DNA from 2 places in the Streptomyces sp. Root1310 genome. Region 2 is predicted to be linked to the other one. Evidence: riboswitches for the same ligand, from Rfam matches in the RefSeq annotation. Region 2 holds a riboswitch; the other holds the start of a gene.

Region 1 (7,694 bases), on a different contig from region 2:
CGGGCATCGAACGAAGAGGATGAGGACAAGGGCCATGCGAGAGATCTTCGCGGGAATGCCGTGGTGGGTGAAGTGGGTCGCGGTGCCGGTCATCGCCCTCGTCGTGTTCGGCGGCCTCATAGCCAGCGTCGTCGGGTTCGTGATCGGCCTGCTCTTCAAGCTGCTGGTCTTCGTGGCGCTGGTCGGCGGACTGATCTACGTCGTAAGGAAGTTCACTTCGAGTTCCTCCTCGCGCAGCGACTGGTGAGCGGTGCGGGAGGCCGGTGAGCGGTAACAGGAATCGCCTGTTCCCTCGGCCGGGGGAAGTTTCCCTGACAGCCCGTCTGTACGCGGTGGCAGACGGTTAAAGTCCGGAACTCGTCGCGGGTACGAACCCCCGCGAGTGGCGCACACCCCCTCCCGTGTCCCCGCACGGACCTCCCCCTCGCGCTTCGGAAGTGACCCATGGTCATGGTTGACACCGCATCGGCAGAACCGTTCACACCTCCCGCCCGGCCGCGGTCCGCCGCACCCCCGCTGCAACGCCCACCGAACACGACCGCCCCCGAGCATCCGCACCCCGCGGCCACCCTGATCGGCTCCGTCCAGCGCGCCATGCGGCTGCTGGAATGCGTCGCGGAGCACGAGTACGGGGCTCCGGCCAAGCAACTCGCCCGCGAGACCGGGCTCGCCCTGCCCACCGCCTACCACCTGCTGCGCACCCTCGTGCACGAGGGCTATCTGCGACGGGACAGAGGGCTGTTCTTCCTCGGCGAGGCGGCTGAGCGGCTCGGCAGGAGCGGAGCCGCGCAGAAACGTCGCAGCACGGTCGCCGACACCCTCGCCCAGTGGCGCGATTCGATCGGTGTCCCCGTGTACTACGCCAGGTACCGCGACGGTGAGATCGAGATCATGTGTGTCTCGGACACCCCGGGCAATCCGGCGGTCGAGGAGTGGGCCGACTTCGGCGAGACCGGACACGCGCACGCCATCGGCCAGTGTCTGCTCTCCCAACTGGACGAGGAGGCCCGCCGCGACCACCTGGCCCGCTACCCCGCCGAGTCGATCACCCCGTACACCGTGCGTGACAACCACGCCCTGCTGCGGCGCCTGGAGCGGATGCGGCGTATGGAACCGGTCGTCGAGCGGCAGGAGTACGCGCTGGGCACGGTGTGCGCCGCCGTCCCGATCACCGTGGGCACCACGGCGTCCACGATGGCGATCTCTCTGCCCGCCCATCACGCCGACCGGTTGCTGCCCGCCGCCCGGCAACTTCAGAGCGAGATCGGACGGCTGCTGGGGTCGCTGGCGATCTCTATCAGTATCTGAAAACTCACTCCTTGTGATCTATTGTGTACTTTCTGCAAGATGCGTGCAGTGTCAGAAGGTCCATTCCCGGCCAGTCGGCGGCAAATGACGGGGTTAGGCGATGCGCGAGTCCGTTCAGGCAGTACAGGCAGAGGTCATGATGAGCTTCCTCGTCTCCGAGGAGCTCTCGTTCCGCATTCCGGTGGAGCTGGGTTACGAGTCGTGCGATCCCTATGCCGTGCGGCTCACCTTCCATCTGCCCGGCGATGCCCCGGTGACCTGGGCTTTCGGGCGCGAGCTGCTCATCGACGGGGTGGGCAGGCCGTGCGGCGAAGGGGACGTCCGTGTCTCGCCGGTGGATCCCGATGTGCTGGGGGAGGTCCTGATCCGGCTTCAGGTCGGTGGAGACCAGGCGCTGTTCCGCTCCTCGGCGGCCCCGCTCGTGGCGTTCCTCGACCGCACCGACAAGCTGGTTCCGCTGGGCCAGGAGGGTGCTCTCGCCGATTTCGACGCGCATTTGGACGAAGCGTTGGACCGGATCCTGGCGGAGGAGCAGAGCGCCGGCTGACGTGATGGCGGGGCGAGGCGAGTCGTGGCCAGTTGTGGCGGGGCGAGTCGTGGCGACGCGGGTGATGGCGACACGGGTGTGGTGAAGGCTTTGCTGCGGTCGGTGTTGTGCAGGAACGCTTCTTCATGGGGTGGCGCGGGCGCCGTACAGCCTGGCCGGGAACACTGGGGCGTGCGCCCGAGCCGGCCGGTGCGGTCGGTGCTCGGGCGCCCTCCGCCTCAGCGTTTGCGCCGCCTGCCCCGGCCGCCCCGGGTCTGGGCGCTGCCCGCCACCGCCGCCTCCGCTGTTCCCCCCGGAACCGCAGGAGTGGCTTCCGGAGCCGTCACGGGCGCCTTTCCGGCGCCTGCCCGGTCGGCGGAGACCACCAGGGCCGCCAGCGCCGTCGTGACGGGCACGGAGGCGACCAGGCCGATCGAGCCCACCAGGGTGCGCACGATCTCCTCGGCGACCAGTTCGCTGTTGGCGACCGTGCCCACGCTGCTCTGCGCGATCGAGAAGAGCAGCAGCAGCGGCAGCGCGGCACCGGCGTAGGCGAGGACGAGCGTGTTGACCACGGACGCGATGTGGTCGCGGCCGATGCGGATGCCGGCCCGGTACAGGCCGCGCCAGCCCATCGCCGGGTTGGCCTCGTGCAGCTCCCAGACCGCCGAGGTCTGAGTCACCGTCACGTCGTCGAGGACGCCCAGCGAGCCGATGATGATGCCGGCCAGCAGCAGACCGCTCATGTCGATCGACGGGTACAGGCCGTGGATCAGGCCGGTGTTGTCGTCCGTGTTGCCGGTCAGCGCGGCCCAGTCGATGAACAGCGAGCCGAGGATGCCGATCAGCAGCAGAGAGATCAGCGTGCCGAGCACCGCGACGGAGGTGCGGGCCGAGAGCCCGTGACAGAGATACAGCGCGATCAGCATGATGGCGCTCGAACCCACCACCGCCACGACCAGCGGGTTCGACCCCTGGAGGATCGCGGGCAGCACGAAGAAGTTCAGCACCATGAAGCTGATGGCCAGCGCGACCAGCGCCATCACGCCCCGCAGCCGCCCGACGACCACGACGGCGACCGCGAAGATGATGGCCAGGACCGCCATGGGAATGCGGCGGTTCACATCGGTGACCGAGTACTGGAGGTCCTTCGGCGCGGAGGGCTCGTAGGCGACCACGACCTTCTCGCCCTGCTCCAACTGCCGTGACTGGTCGGGCTGGACGATCTCGGTGAACGTACGGCCCTTGTCGTCGCCGGTGTCCACCCGGATGGTGGCCCGCTTGCAGGTGCCGCCGGCCTGCTGCTGCGCGGAGGAGCCCTCGGCCGTGGAGGTGTCGCCGGTGGGGGTGTCGCCCGAGGCGTTCACCGAGGCACAGCTCAAGCTCACGACCTTGGTGACCGTGGCCTGTTGGGTCTGCCGGTCGAAGCCGACTCCCGTGCGTTCGTGCGCCGGGGCTCCGCCGGGCCACAGCACCACGAGCCCCACCAGTACCGCGGCTCCGAACGGGATGAGGATGGCAGCGATGACCTTGCGCAGATGCTGGGAGACGGGGGCGGCCGGGCCGTGACTGTGACTGTGGCCGTGCGCATGCCCGTGCCCGCCGCCGGAACCGGAGCCTGAACCGGAACCGTGCCCGTCACCCGGGCCATGGCCGTGTCCGCCGCCGTGGCCCCCGCCGGGACCGCTACCGGGGCCGCCGCCATGACCACCGTCGTGACTCTGCCCATGACCGTGGTCGCGGTCGAAGCCATATCCGTCACCGGGGCCGGGACCAGAGCCGGAACCAGAGCCGGGACCACGTGCAGGACGAGGGCCCGGGCCAGGACGAGGGCCGGAACCGTGGTCGGGGCCGTACTCCTGCCCGGGCCCGTACACCTGCCCGGGTACGGGTACGACGGGTACGTCCCCGTACCCGTCAGGCCCGTCGTACCCGCGACCGTTCCCGTATCCCTGGTCGTTCCCGGGCCCTTGCCCACCCTGGAATTCCTGCCCGCTCCGGTATCCCGGGCCGGTCCCGGGCCCTGGACCGTGTCCATGACCCCGGCCACTGCCCGCCCCCGGCTGCGCCTGAGACCCGGACCGCGTCCCGGACCCAGGCTGCGACCCTGGGCCTGAGCCGCGGCCTTCGACCGAGCCGGGTCCATGACCGCCAGGGGTTCCGACGCGTCTCAGCCCGCCGAGCCCGCCCGCGTATCCCGGCCCGTGGCCGGGACTGCGCGGATGATCGTGACCGTCGTTGAAGTCGCGGTCGCCTCTCGGGCCGGGGCCGGAACCGCTCCCAGAACCGCTTCCGGAGCCATTGCCGGAGCCATCGCCGGGGCGGCCGGCGGAGCCCGGTCGGCGGGGCGGCTCGGGCGGCGGATACGGGGGCTGGTGTGTCGTGGTCACCGACCGATCATCGCAAGAACGACCCGGGCCCCCTGTTCACCGCGCCAGAATTGACGCTAGCGTGGAGGCAACCTTTGCACACGCGGGAGCTCGGAGCACCGGGCTGAGAGGGCGCTGACCTCCGTCTTCGCGATGTTTCACGTGGAACGTCTCTCGATTCGAGTGATGTTTCACATGAAACATCGGCAGGCGGTAGCCGCTGCGTCGACCGCCGAACCTGTTACCGGGTAATGCCGGCGTAGGGAGTAGGTCTCATGACCAACAAGGACGCACGCACGCCTGCCTTCACGCAGAACGCGACCAGCGAAAGCACGGTCGACGGGAACGCCTCGGAGGCCGGGAAGTCCATCGGCTGGCACAAGGGGTACGTCGAGGGCACCCGCCCCGACCTACAGGTGCCGGTCCGTCAGGTGCATCTCACCAACGGGCAGTCGGTCAGCCTGTACGACACCTCCGGCCCGTACACCGATCCACTCGTCGAGACCGACGTCCGCAGGGGCCTGTCGCCGTTGCGCGAGAACTGGATCATCGCCCGGGGCGACACCGAGGAGTACGCGGGCCGGCCGGTCCGCCCCGAGGACGACGGCGTCAAGCACACCTCGCCCCGCGGCGGTCTGCGCAACCTCGACGCGGTCTTCCCGGGCCGTCCGCGCCTGCCACGCCGTGGCCGGGACGGCGAGGCGGTCACCCAGCTCGCGTACGCGCGCCGGGGAGAGGTCACACCCGAGATGGAGTTCGTGGCCATCCGGGAGAACGTCTCCCCCGAGGTGGTTCGCGAGGAGATCGCGGCGGGCCGGGCCGTGCTGCCGGCCAACGTCAACCACCCGGAGATCGAGCCGATGATCATCGGCAAGCGGTTCCTGGTGAAGGTCAACGCCAACATCGGCAACTCGGCGGTGACGTCCTCCATCGAGGAGGAGGTCGAGAAGATGACCTGGGCGACCCGCTGGGGCGCCGACACGGTCATGGACCTGTCGACCGGCCGCAACATCCACACCACCCGCGAGTGGGTGCTGCGCAACTCCCCCGTCCCGATCGGCACGGTGCCGCTCTACCAGGCGCTGGAGAAGGTCGACGGCCGCGCCGAGGAACTGACCTGGGAGATCTACAAGGACACCGTCATCGAGCAGGCCGAGCAGGGCGTGGACTACATGACGGTCCACGCCGGTGTCCGCCTGTCGTACGTCCCGCTCACCGCCAATCGCAAGACCGGCATCGTGTCCCGTGGCGGCTCGATCATGGCGGCCTGGTGCCTCGCGCACCACAAGGAGTCCTTCCTCTACGAGAACTTCGAGGAACTCTGCGAGATCCTCGCCGCCTACGACGTCACGTACTCGCTGGGCGACGGCCTGCGGCCGGGTTCCATCGCGGACGCCAACGACGCGGCGCAGTTCGCGGAGTTGCGGACACTCGGGGAGCTCAACCGGATCGCGAAGCGTTTCCATGTTCAGACGATGATCGAGGGCCCGGGCCATGTCCCGATGCACAAGATCAAGGAGAACATCGACCTTCAGCAGGAGATCTGTGATGAAGCTCCGTTCTATACGCTCGGCCCGCTGACGACGGACGTCGCGCCGGCGTACGACCACATCACCTCCGGCATCGGTGCCGCGATGATCGCCTGGTGGGGCACGGCCATGCTCTGCTATGTCACGCCCAAGGAACATCTGGGCCTGCCCAACCGTGACGACGTGAAGACCGGCGTCATCACGTACAAGATCGCCGCCCACGCAGCCGACCTCGCCAAGGGGCATCCCGGTGCGCAGGAATGGGACGACGCCCTGTCCGACGCCCGCTTCGAGTTCCGCTGGGAGGACCAGTTCAACCTGGCCCTCGATCCGGACACGGCACGGGAGTTCCACGACGAGACACTCCCGGCGGAGCCGGCGAAGACGGCGCACTTCTGCTCGATGTGCGGGCCGAAGTTCTGCTCGATGAAGATCAGCCAGAGCATCAACGAGCGGTTCGGTGCCGGGGCGGCCGACGGGGCCTCGGCGGAGGAGATCGCCGAGGGCATGCTGGAGAAGTCGAAGGAGTTCGCGGCGAGCGGGAACCGGGTGTACCTGCCGCTGGCCGACTGACGTAGCGGACCGGCGCTGTCCCTTGTGGTCCGACTTCCGGGGGCGGCGCTGCGTCCCGACGGCACGCTCCTGGCGGTCGCCCAGGAGGAAATGATCGCGCTCGTTCGGTTGCCCCGGGGCGCCGGCTCGGCAGACTTGCCTCCATGACAGCGAGATCCCTGAGCAAGGGTGCCAATCTGCCGGTCGACGTGCCGGACGTACGGGTCGAACTCCGCTGGGCCGAAGGGGCCGGTGGGCCGGACATCGATGCCTCGGCCTTGCTGCTGGCGCAGGACGGGCGGGTGCGTGACGACAGGGACTTCGTCTTCTACAACCAGCCGCTGCACGCGTCCGGCGCCGTGCGGCACCTCGGCAAGCGGCGCGAAGCCGGTGTCTGGACCGACACCGTCCAGGTCGACCTCCGCTCACTGGAGGGCGCCATCACGCGTGTGGTGCTGTGCGCGTCGGCCGACGGGGGCACGTTCGGCCAGGTGACCGGCCTGACGTTGAGACTTCTCGGTGGGGACGGGAGCTCCGAAGTGGCCCGCTTCGAGATGCAGGCCGACACGGAGACGGCGTTCATCGCCGGTGAGCTGTACCTGCGCGAGGGCCGCTGGAAGTTCCGGGCGGTCGGGCAGGGGTACGCCTCCGGGCTCGCGGGGGTGGCCACGGACTTCGGGATCACGGTCGACGACGAGCCGGAGCAGGCGGTCACCCCACCGAGCCGTTCGGCGGCGACCCCTCCGCACCGCCCGGCGGTCACCCCATCCGCCGCTGCCTCACCTGCGGTCACCCCACGGCCCACCACCCCACCCGTATCCGCCCCACCCGCGCCCGCGCCCACGCCACCGACAACCGCCCCGCCGTCGGGCCCCCGTCTGACCAAGGGGGAGGAGCGGCTTCCCGTCGACATGCGGAAGCGGCTGTCGCTGCGCAAGGAGCAGGTCGCGGTCAGCCTGAGCAAGCGAGGGGCGGTGGGGATCAGCGCGCGGGTCGTGCTCGTCCTCGATGCCTCCGGGTCCATGGCGTTCCTGTACTCACGCGGTGTGGTGGCGGACGTCGTGGAGCGCATGGCCGCGGTGGCGGCAGAACTCGACGACGATGGCGAGATGCAGGCCTGGACCTTCGCCAGCGATGCCGCCCGGCTTCCCGACCTGCGGTTGGGTGAGCTCCCCGAGTGGCTGCGACTGCATGTGCGGGTGGGCGAGATCAGTCTGTTCCGGCGGAGCAGGAAGCCGCGCAAGGGGATGGAGCCGGGGCAGGTCGACATGCGCTCGGTCGGCATCCAGAACGAGGAACAGAAGGCGATTGCCCAGGTCAGGTCGTATGTCCGGGAGAATCCGGCGGCCGCCCCGACCTTGGTGCTGTTCTTCTCCGACGGAGGGGTCTACCGCGACGCGGCGATCGAGC
Region 2 (7,694 bases):
TCTTCGTCAAGACCGGCAAGGAGCCGCTGGAGGCGTGTGTCGAGCTGGTCCAGGTCGATCCGTCCGCACGGCACGTCTTCGCGGACGGCACCGAGGTATCGCTGCCGAACGCCTCGCGCGCGGGGGTCGTCACCGCGCTGGACGCCGCGCTCGGGGCGCCGGCCGGGCAGCGCTGGGGCGACTTCCTGGTCCGGGCCCGCGAGGCCTGGGACCGCACCCGCCGTCCGCTCCTGGAGGAGCCCCTGTGGGACGACTGGTCGGTGCTGGCCGCCCGCGAGCCCTACCCGGCGGTCCCGCACAAGCGCCTGCTGCGCACCCGCCGGGCGGGCACCCTCGCCGAGGTCGGCACCTGGGAGCTGCGTGACCCCCGGCTCACCGCGCTGCTCGATGGCCACGCGCTCGCGTACGGCCTGGACCCGCGGGTCACCCCGGCGAGCGCGGCCGTGCTGCCGTACATGGAGCACGCCTTCGGCACCTGGTACGTGCGCGGGGGGATGCGGGAACTGGCCCGAGCGGTCCACGAGCGGTGTCTGGCCCGCCGGGTGGAATTCGTCTTCGGCGCGGAGGTGACCCGGATCCTGGAGAAGGACGGCCGGGCGGTGGGCGTGGAACTCGCCGGGGGCGAGGTGCGGGAGGCTGACTTCGTGGTCGCCCCCGGCAGCGCCGGCGGTCTGCCCGCCCGCGCGGACGGCGAGGTCGCTCCCCAGCGGGACCTGCCGAGCCGGCTGACCGTGCTGCTCGCGCTGCGCGGCGCCCGGCCGGAGGGGACCGCGCACCGGACGGTGGTCCACTCGGTGGACCGTGACGGCGAGTTGGAGAGTCTCTTCGGTACGGCGCCGTCAGTGCCCGCGCGGCCGACGGTGACGGTCCTGCGGCCCGACGACCCCGCCCTGGTCCCGGACGGCGCCCACGAGGCCGTCACGCTGGGCGCGGTGGTGCCCGCGGGCGCGGAGATTCACGACGCGCACGTGGACGTGCTGATCGCCGTGGCCGAGCGAGCCGTCCCCGGTCTGCGCGACCGCGTCCTGTGGCGCGAGACGCGCACCCCCGCCGACATCGCGCGGGAGACCGGCGCGGCGGGCGGGGCGGTCCCGGCGCCGGCCCTGGCCGCGGCCGGCGGGCGGCTGCTGCATCCCGCCAACTCCACAGGTCTGCAAGGGCTGTTCACCGTCGGTGGCTGGTCGCACCCGGGCGGCGGACTGCCGCACGCGGGGATGTCGGGCGCGCTGGTGTCCGGGCTGATCGTGGAGGGCCCGCAGTTCCGGGGCTCCCAGTGAGCCACCGGGGTTCCCGGCGGCGGCCCTGACCCCAGCAGACGTTCCGGGGAGGACGCGCGGCCGTCAGAACCGGTACTGCTCGTCGTAGCCGGTGCCCTGGCCGTGGCCCTGTTGCCGGCCGTCGCCCTGGTACGGGTACTGCTGCTGCTCGGGCGGGAGTTCGCCGCCCAGCGGGTCGTCGGTGCTGCGCTGTTGCGGGACCCAGACGCCGCCGGCCGGGGTCTCCCCGTAGCCGCCGGTGCCGTACTGCTCCTGGCCGTAGCCCTGCTGCCCGTACTGCTGCTGGCCGTAGCCGGCGTCGTAGGAGCCTCCGCCGTAGGTCTGGGTGCCGATGTACGGGTCGGAGTAGGCGGCGTACTGCTGCTCGCCGGTGGCGTCGTAGCCGTACTGCTGCTGGTGGTACCCGTTGTACGTGTCGTACCCGTAGTTCTGGTCCGTGCCCTGGGCGGCCGTCGCGTACTGGTCCTGGGGCTGGCCCTGCGACTGGCCCTGGCCGCCCGCGGCCGCGTACGCGGTGTCGCTGTATATGCCGTAGGAGCCGGTGTCGTCGGGCAGGGGCTGCGGCTCGTACACGGACGTGGTCTCGGCGGCCGAGGGGTCGGTGCCGCGGGCCGCGGGTGTGAAGACGTCGTCGCGGTCGTAGTCGTCGTCGCCGAAGGCGCTCTTGTCGCCGAAGCGGTTCCCGTCCTGACCGAACGTCACGTCGTCGGTGCCGTACTGCGCGTCGGAGCCGATACCGGCCTCGCCCGCCTCCAGGCCGGAGACCTCGAGTGTCGGGTCCTGGCGCTCGGCCTTGCCGCGGCGCCGCTTGGTGACGGTCCCGCCCTCACCGTCCGTGTCCGCGTCCCCGCGCCGGAAGGCCCAGCCCTCGGCGAAGCCGCGGCGGAACGAGAGCGTGACATAGGTCTGGCCGACCGCGAAGGCGGCCGCGCCCAGCGCGATGACGACGACCGACGGGATCAGGACACCGAGGACCACGCCGAGGAAGCCGACGAAGGCCAGCAACCGCCAGCGCAGCCGCGCCTTGTACTGCAGCAGAACCTCGCCGAGCAGCCACAGCGCGACAAAGCCAAACGCGATGTAGAGGACCGTCCAGCCCATGTACGCCCCTCTCCCAGTGGCCGCTACGCAGTGTGTCGTATGTGAATGCGACCGGTCTAGGCCTGCGGCGGATGGTGCAGGCCCAGGTTCTCGTAGATTTCCAGCGTCGCCGTGGAGTTGTTGAGCGTGATGAAGTGCAGTCCGGGCACTCCCTCGGCCAGCAGCCGTGCGCAGAACTCCGTGGCGAAGTCGATGCCAATGGAGCGTACAGCGGCCGGATCGTCTTTGGCTGTGAGGATCCGCTCTTTCAGGGCGGCCGGGAAGTGGGCGTTGCTGAGCTTGGGCAGGCTTTCCAGCATCTTCACACTCGTCACCGGCAGGACCTCGGGGATGACCGGAGTCACACAGCCGGCCGCCTCGACGCGGTCGCGCAGCCGCAGATAGGACTCGGGCTCGAAGAACATCTGCGTGATGGCGTAGTCGGCGCCGGCCCGGCACTTGTCGACGAAGTGCGTGACGTCCGTGTCCCAGTCGCCGGAGCGCGGGTGCATCTCGGGGAAGGCGGCGACACCCACGCAGAAGTCGCCCGACTCCTTGATGAGCCGGACGAGTTCGGCGGCGTACGTGAGGCCCCGGGGGTGCGGTACCCACGCGCCCATGGGGTCGCCGGGCGGGTCGCCGCGCACGGCGAGCATGTTGCGGATCCCGGCGTCGGCGTACTGGCCGATGATGTTGCGCAGCTCGGCGATGGAGTGGTCCACTGCGGTGAGGTGCGCGACCGGCGTGAGGGTGGTGTCGACGACGATCTGCTGGGTCTCCCTGACCGTGGTCGCCCGGGTGGAGCCGCCGGCGCCGTACGTCACCGAGACGAAGTCGGGGGCGACCGCCTCGACCCGGCGCAGCGCGTTCCACAGGCTCCGCTCACCCTTGGGCGTCTTCGGCGCGTAGAACTCGAACGAGTACGTCGTCTTGCCGGTCGCGAGGATGTCGCGCACGGTGCGCGCGCGGTCCGTCCTGGTGGATGCGGTTCCTAGGGCCATACCCGCAGGTTAGCCAGGGGTGGGCGGTCCCCCAACCCGATGCGGGAAATTTGCCCGTTTTGTCGACTTGTTGTCCACCCCTTGGGACAGCCGTACCAGACGTGTCAGAGGTGTCGGTCAGAGGTGTCGGACGTGCCGGCCGTGCGCCCGAACCACCGGCCGGGGCCGAGCGGGTCACGCCTCGCGCAGGCGCTTCGCGAACTCCGCCGCCGCGGCACCCGGGTCGTCCGCGTCCGTGATCGCCCGGACGACGACGACCCGGCGGGCGCCCGCCGCCAGTACCTCGTCCAGGTTGCCGAGGTCGATGCCGCCGATGGCGAACCAGGGGCGGTCGGTGCCCAGGGCGGCCGTGTGCCGCACCAGGTCGAGGCCGGGGGCGGGCCGGCCGGGCTTGGTGGGGGTGGGCCAGCACGGGCCGGTGCAGAAGTAGTCGACACCCTCCTGGACGGCGGCGGCCCCGGCCTCCGCCTCCGTGTGCGTGGAGCGGCCGACGAGGACCTCCTCGCCGAGGATCGCGCGGGCCGCGGGGACCGGCAGGTCGCCCTGGCCGAGGTGGAGCACGTCGGCGGCGGCCGCGTGCGCGACGTCCGCGCGGTCGTTGACCGCGAGCAGCCTGCCGTGGCGGGCGCAGGCGTCGGCGAACACCTCGAGGTGCTCCAGCTCCTCGGCCGCCTCGATGCCCTTGTCACGCAGCTGGACGATGTCGACACCGCCCGCGAGGACCGAGTCCAGGAACTCCGGGAGGTCGCCCTGGCGGGTGCGGGCGTCCGTGCAGAGGTACAGCAGGGCGTCGGCCAGGCCGGCGCGGGCGGTGTCGGACATACGGAATTCCCCCCAGGGCGGTGGCGTACGGGAGCGAGCGGCCCCCGTACGCCGTGCGTGTCGGTTCGTACGCGTCGTACGCGGTCAGACGGCGAGCGCCTGGGCGCGGCGCTTCACCTCCGTGCCGCGATTCTCACTCAGGGCCTGCGCGGGGGTGCCGGGCAGGCTCGGGTCGGGGGTGAAGAGCCACTCGAGCATCTCTTCGTCCTTGAAGCCGTCGTCCCGCAGCAGGGTCAGGGTCCCGACCAGGCCCTTGACCACCTTGTCCCCGTCGATGAAGGCGGCGGGGATGTGCAGCGCGCGGTTCTCGCCTCGGCGTACGGCGATGAGCTGGCCGTCCTTGATCAGCTGTCGGACGCGGATCACGTCGACATCCATCATTTCCGCGATGTCGGGCACGGTGAGCCAGGCGGGGACGAGAGCATCGGTCTTTGCGTCAATCTCGGTCACGGGAACAAGCCTGCCATCTGCCGCTGACAGTCGGAAACCGGGCCGGTCCAACCAGGCGGTCAGACCGCCGCCGTCGCGGCCTTCAGAGGCCTCGCCGGGTCCGCGAGGAGCCGTGGGTTCATGGGCGTGCCCGCCTGGATCAGCCGCTTGCCCTGGGCGAGGTCGCGCGCCCGGCCCACGGCCAGCAGGGCGACCAGCCGGTCGTCGCGCAGCCAGCACACCGACCAGGCCGGTCCCGACGGGTCGCCGCGCCACAGCACGTGGTCGGCGGCGGCGTGGTGCCCGGCGTACTGGACGAAGCGGCCGAACTGCTCGGACCAGAAGTACGGGACCGGGTCGTACACGGCCAGGGGCTCGTCGGTGGCGGCGCCCACGATGTTCGCCGCGACCGTGCGCGGTCCCTGGAGGGCGTTGTCCCAGTGATGCACGAGAAGCCGCTCGCCGTACCGCCCCGAGGGGAAGGAGGCGCAGTCGCCGACCGCGTACACATCGGGCACGGAGGTCCGCAGATGGACGTCGGCCACGACCTCGCGGTGGGCGCCGAGCGCGACGCCCGAGCCCGCCAGCCAGGCGGTGGCGGGGCGGGCGCCGATGCCCACCACGACGGCGCCCGCGGGCAGCCGGGTGCCGTCGTCCAGGACGACCGCGCCGGGCTCGACGCGCTCCACGCGCGCGTGGGTGCGCAGCTCGATGCCGCTGTCGGCGTACCAGGTGGCCATCGGGGCGGCGACCTCGGCGGGCAGGGCCCCGGCCAGCGGCCGGTCGGCGGCCTCGACGACGGTGACCTCGCAGCCTGCCTCCCGCGCGGCCGTGGCGAACTCGGCGCCGATCCAGCCGGCGCCGACGACCACGATGTCGTGCTGCCGGGCGAGCACGGGACGCAGCCGTTCGGCGTCGTCCAGGGTGCGCAGCAGGTGCACGCCGGGCACGCCCTCGGCACCGGGCAGCCGGATCGGCTCGGCGCCGGTGGCGAGGACGAGGACGTCGTAGGGGACGGGCCCGGCCTCGGTGTCCAGCTCGTGGTCGGCGGGGCGAAGGCCGCTGACCTCGCGGCCGAGCACCAGCTCGATGCCCAGGCCCTCGAAGTCGACGTCGAAGGCGGAGCCCTCGGCGTTGCCGAGCAGGACGGCCTTGGACAGCGGGGGCCGGTCGTAGGGCTGGTGGGGCTCCGCGCCGATCAGTGTCACCGTGCCGTCGAAGCCCTGTTCCCGCAGGGCCACGGCGGTCTGCACCCCGGCCATGCCCGCGCCGACGACCACCACGCGCCGCCCGGACGGACCGCCTTGTTCCTGCCTCTGCTCGCTCACCTGATCACCTTAGGCGGCTGACGAATCGTCAGTCAGCCGTCGTGCGTCGTGACCTGCTCCACAACGCTGGTGCCGCTGCCCTCCTGCGACTCCCACGCCCAGCTCTCCTCGAGCCGCACCCGTCCGTCCGCGAGCTCCACGACCGTCGAGACGCAGTGCCCCGAGGACGTCGTCCCGTCGTGCTTGAGCTGTACGTACCGGAAGTCGAGCCGGTCTCCTTCCCTGGTACCCACCAGATGCCCGCGTACGACGTCACCGCCCGTGTACTCCGCCCAGATCGCGCCGCCGCGCTCGTGGTAGGTGAAGCGGGTGCGGGTGCCGACCTGGCCCGGGGCCTGGTCGGCGACGGGCGCGAGGACGAGGCCGTCCAACGAGCGGGGCATGACGAAAGGCTCCCTTACAGAGGCGCCGGACCACGGGCTAGGGTGGCCAACCTAGAGCACACGCGGGAGTCCGGACGCACCGGGCTGAGAGGGAGGCTGGCGGCCTCCGACCGTCGAACCTGATCCGGGTCATGCCGGCGAAGGGAGGGGCTGGACGCCCATGTCGTCTCCACGTACGTCAGACGTCCTCGTCATCGGGGGCGGGATCATCGGGCTGGTCACGGCCTGGCGGGCCGCGCAGCGCGGCTTCGCCACGGCGGTGGCCGACCCGGCACCGGGCGGCGGGGCCGCCCAGGTGGCGGCCGGGATGCTGGCCGCGGTCACGGAACTGCACCACGGCGAGCAGACCCTGCTCGGCCTCAACCTGGCCTCCGCCCGCCGCTACCCGGAGTTCGCGGCCGAGCTGACGGAGCTGACCGGGCACGACCTCGGCTACCGGCGCTGCGGCACGCTCGCGGTCGCGCTGGACTCCGACGACCGCGCCCACCTGCGCGAGCTGCACGCACTCCAGCAGCAGTCGGGGCTGGAGTCGGAGTGGCTGTCCGGGCGGGAGTGCCGGCGCCTGGAACCGCTGCTGGCGCCCGGGGTGCGCGGCGGACTGCGGGTCGACGGCGACCACCAGATCGACCCGCGGCGGCTGACCGCGGCGCTGGTGGCCGCGTGCGAGCGGGCCGGGGTGTCCTTCCACCGCGTACGGGCCGAGCGGCTGTCCGTCGTGGGCGAGTGCGCCACGGGGGTCGTCACCCGGGACGGTACGGCCCTGGCGGCGGGGCAGGTGGTGCTCGCCGGCGGCAGCCTGAGCGGACGGCTCGCGGGGGTGCCGCAGGACGTGCTGCCGCCCGTACGGCCGGTGAAGGGCCAGGTGCTGCGGCTGACCGTGCCGCCGCGGTACGCGCCGTTCCTGAGCCGGACCGTGCGGGCCGTGGTGCGCGGCAGCCAGGTCTACCTGGTCCCCCGCGAGAACGGCGAGCTGGTCGTGGGCGCCACCAGCGAGGAGCTGGGCTGGGACACCACGGTGACGGCGGGAGGCGTGTACGAGTTGCTGCGCGACGCCCATGAGCTGGTCCCGGGGATCACCGAGCTGCCGCTGACGGAGACGCGCGCGGGGCTGCGGCCCGGGTCCCCCGACAACGCGCCGCTGCTCGGGCCGACGGAGCTGGCGGGACTGCTGCTGGCCACCGGCCACTACCGCAACGGCGTGCTGCTGACGCCGGTGACGGGTGACGCGATGGCGCACGCCCTGGCCACCGGGGAGCTCCCGGAAGAGGCCCGTCCCTTCACGCCCCGGCGCTTCCGCGCCGCCGCACTCTCGGAGCAGCCCGCATGAACGCCCAGGAGAACGCCCGGGAGGGCGCCCACGTGCATGTCTCGGTG

The links. Region 2 has a riboswitch for thiamine pyrophosphate ahead of thiO (glycine oxidase ThiO). Riboswitches for the same ligand answer to the same signal wherever they lie in the genome.
Region 1: it holds a riboswitch for thiamine pyrophosphate, as region 2 does, so the genes downstream of both, thiC (phosphomethylpyrimidine synthase ThiC) here and thiO (glycine oxidase ThiO) in region 2, are expected to answer to the same signal.

The regions. Positions count from the first base shown of each region.
Region 1 is NZ_LMEQ01000033.1:288,811-296,504, forward strand. It holds gene ASD48_RS37490 (DUF5326 family protein) at 35-247, shown strand; gene ASD48_RS37495 (IclR family transcriptional regulator C-terminal domain-containing protein) at 445-1,308, shown strand; gene ASD48_RS37500 (SsgA family sporulation/cell division regulator) at 1,409-1,855, shown strand; gene ASD48_RS37505 (YibE/F family protein) at 2,074-3,711, opposite strand; TPP riboswitch at 4,297-4,486, shown strand; gene thiC (phosphomethylpyrimidine synthase ThiC) at 4,479-6,305, shown strand; gene ASD48_RS37515 (VWA domain-containing protein) at 6,449-7,694, shown strand, end outside.
Region 2 is NZ_LMEQ01000001.1:407,998-415,691, forward strand. It holds gene ASD48_RS01865 (NAD(P)/FAD-dependent oxidoreductase) at 1-1,277, shown strand, start outside; gene ASD48_RS01870 (hypothetical protein) at 1,341-2,378, opposite strand; gene metF (methylenetetrahydrofolate reductase [NAD(P)H]) at 2,435-3,358, opposite strand; gene thiE (thiamine phosphate synthase) at 3,533-4,180, opposite strand; gene ASD48_RS01885 (Rv2175c family DNA-binding protein) at 4,265-4,630, opposite strand; gene ASD48_RS01890 (FAD-dependent oxidoreductase) at 4,690-5,937, opposite strand; gene ASD48_RS01895 (hypothetical protein) at 5,970-6,320, opposite strand; TPP riboswitch at 6,373-6,483, shown strand; gene thiO (glycine oxidase ThiO) at 6,481-7,647, shown strand; gene thiS (sulfur carrier protein ThiS) at 7,680-7,694, shown strand, end outside.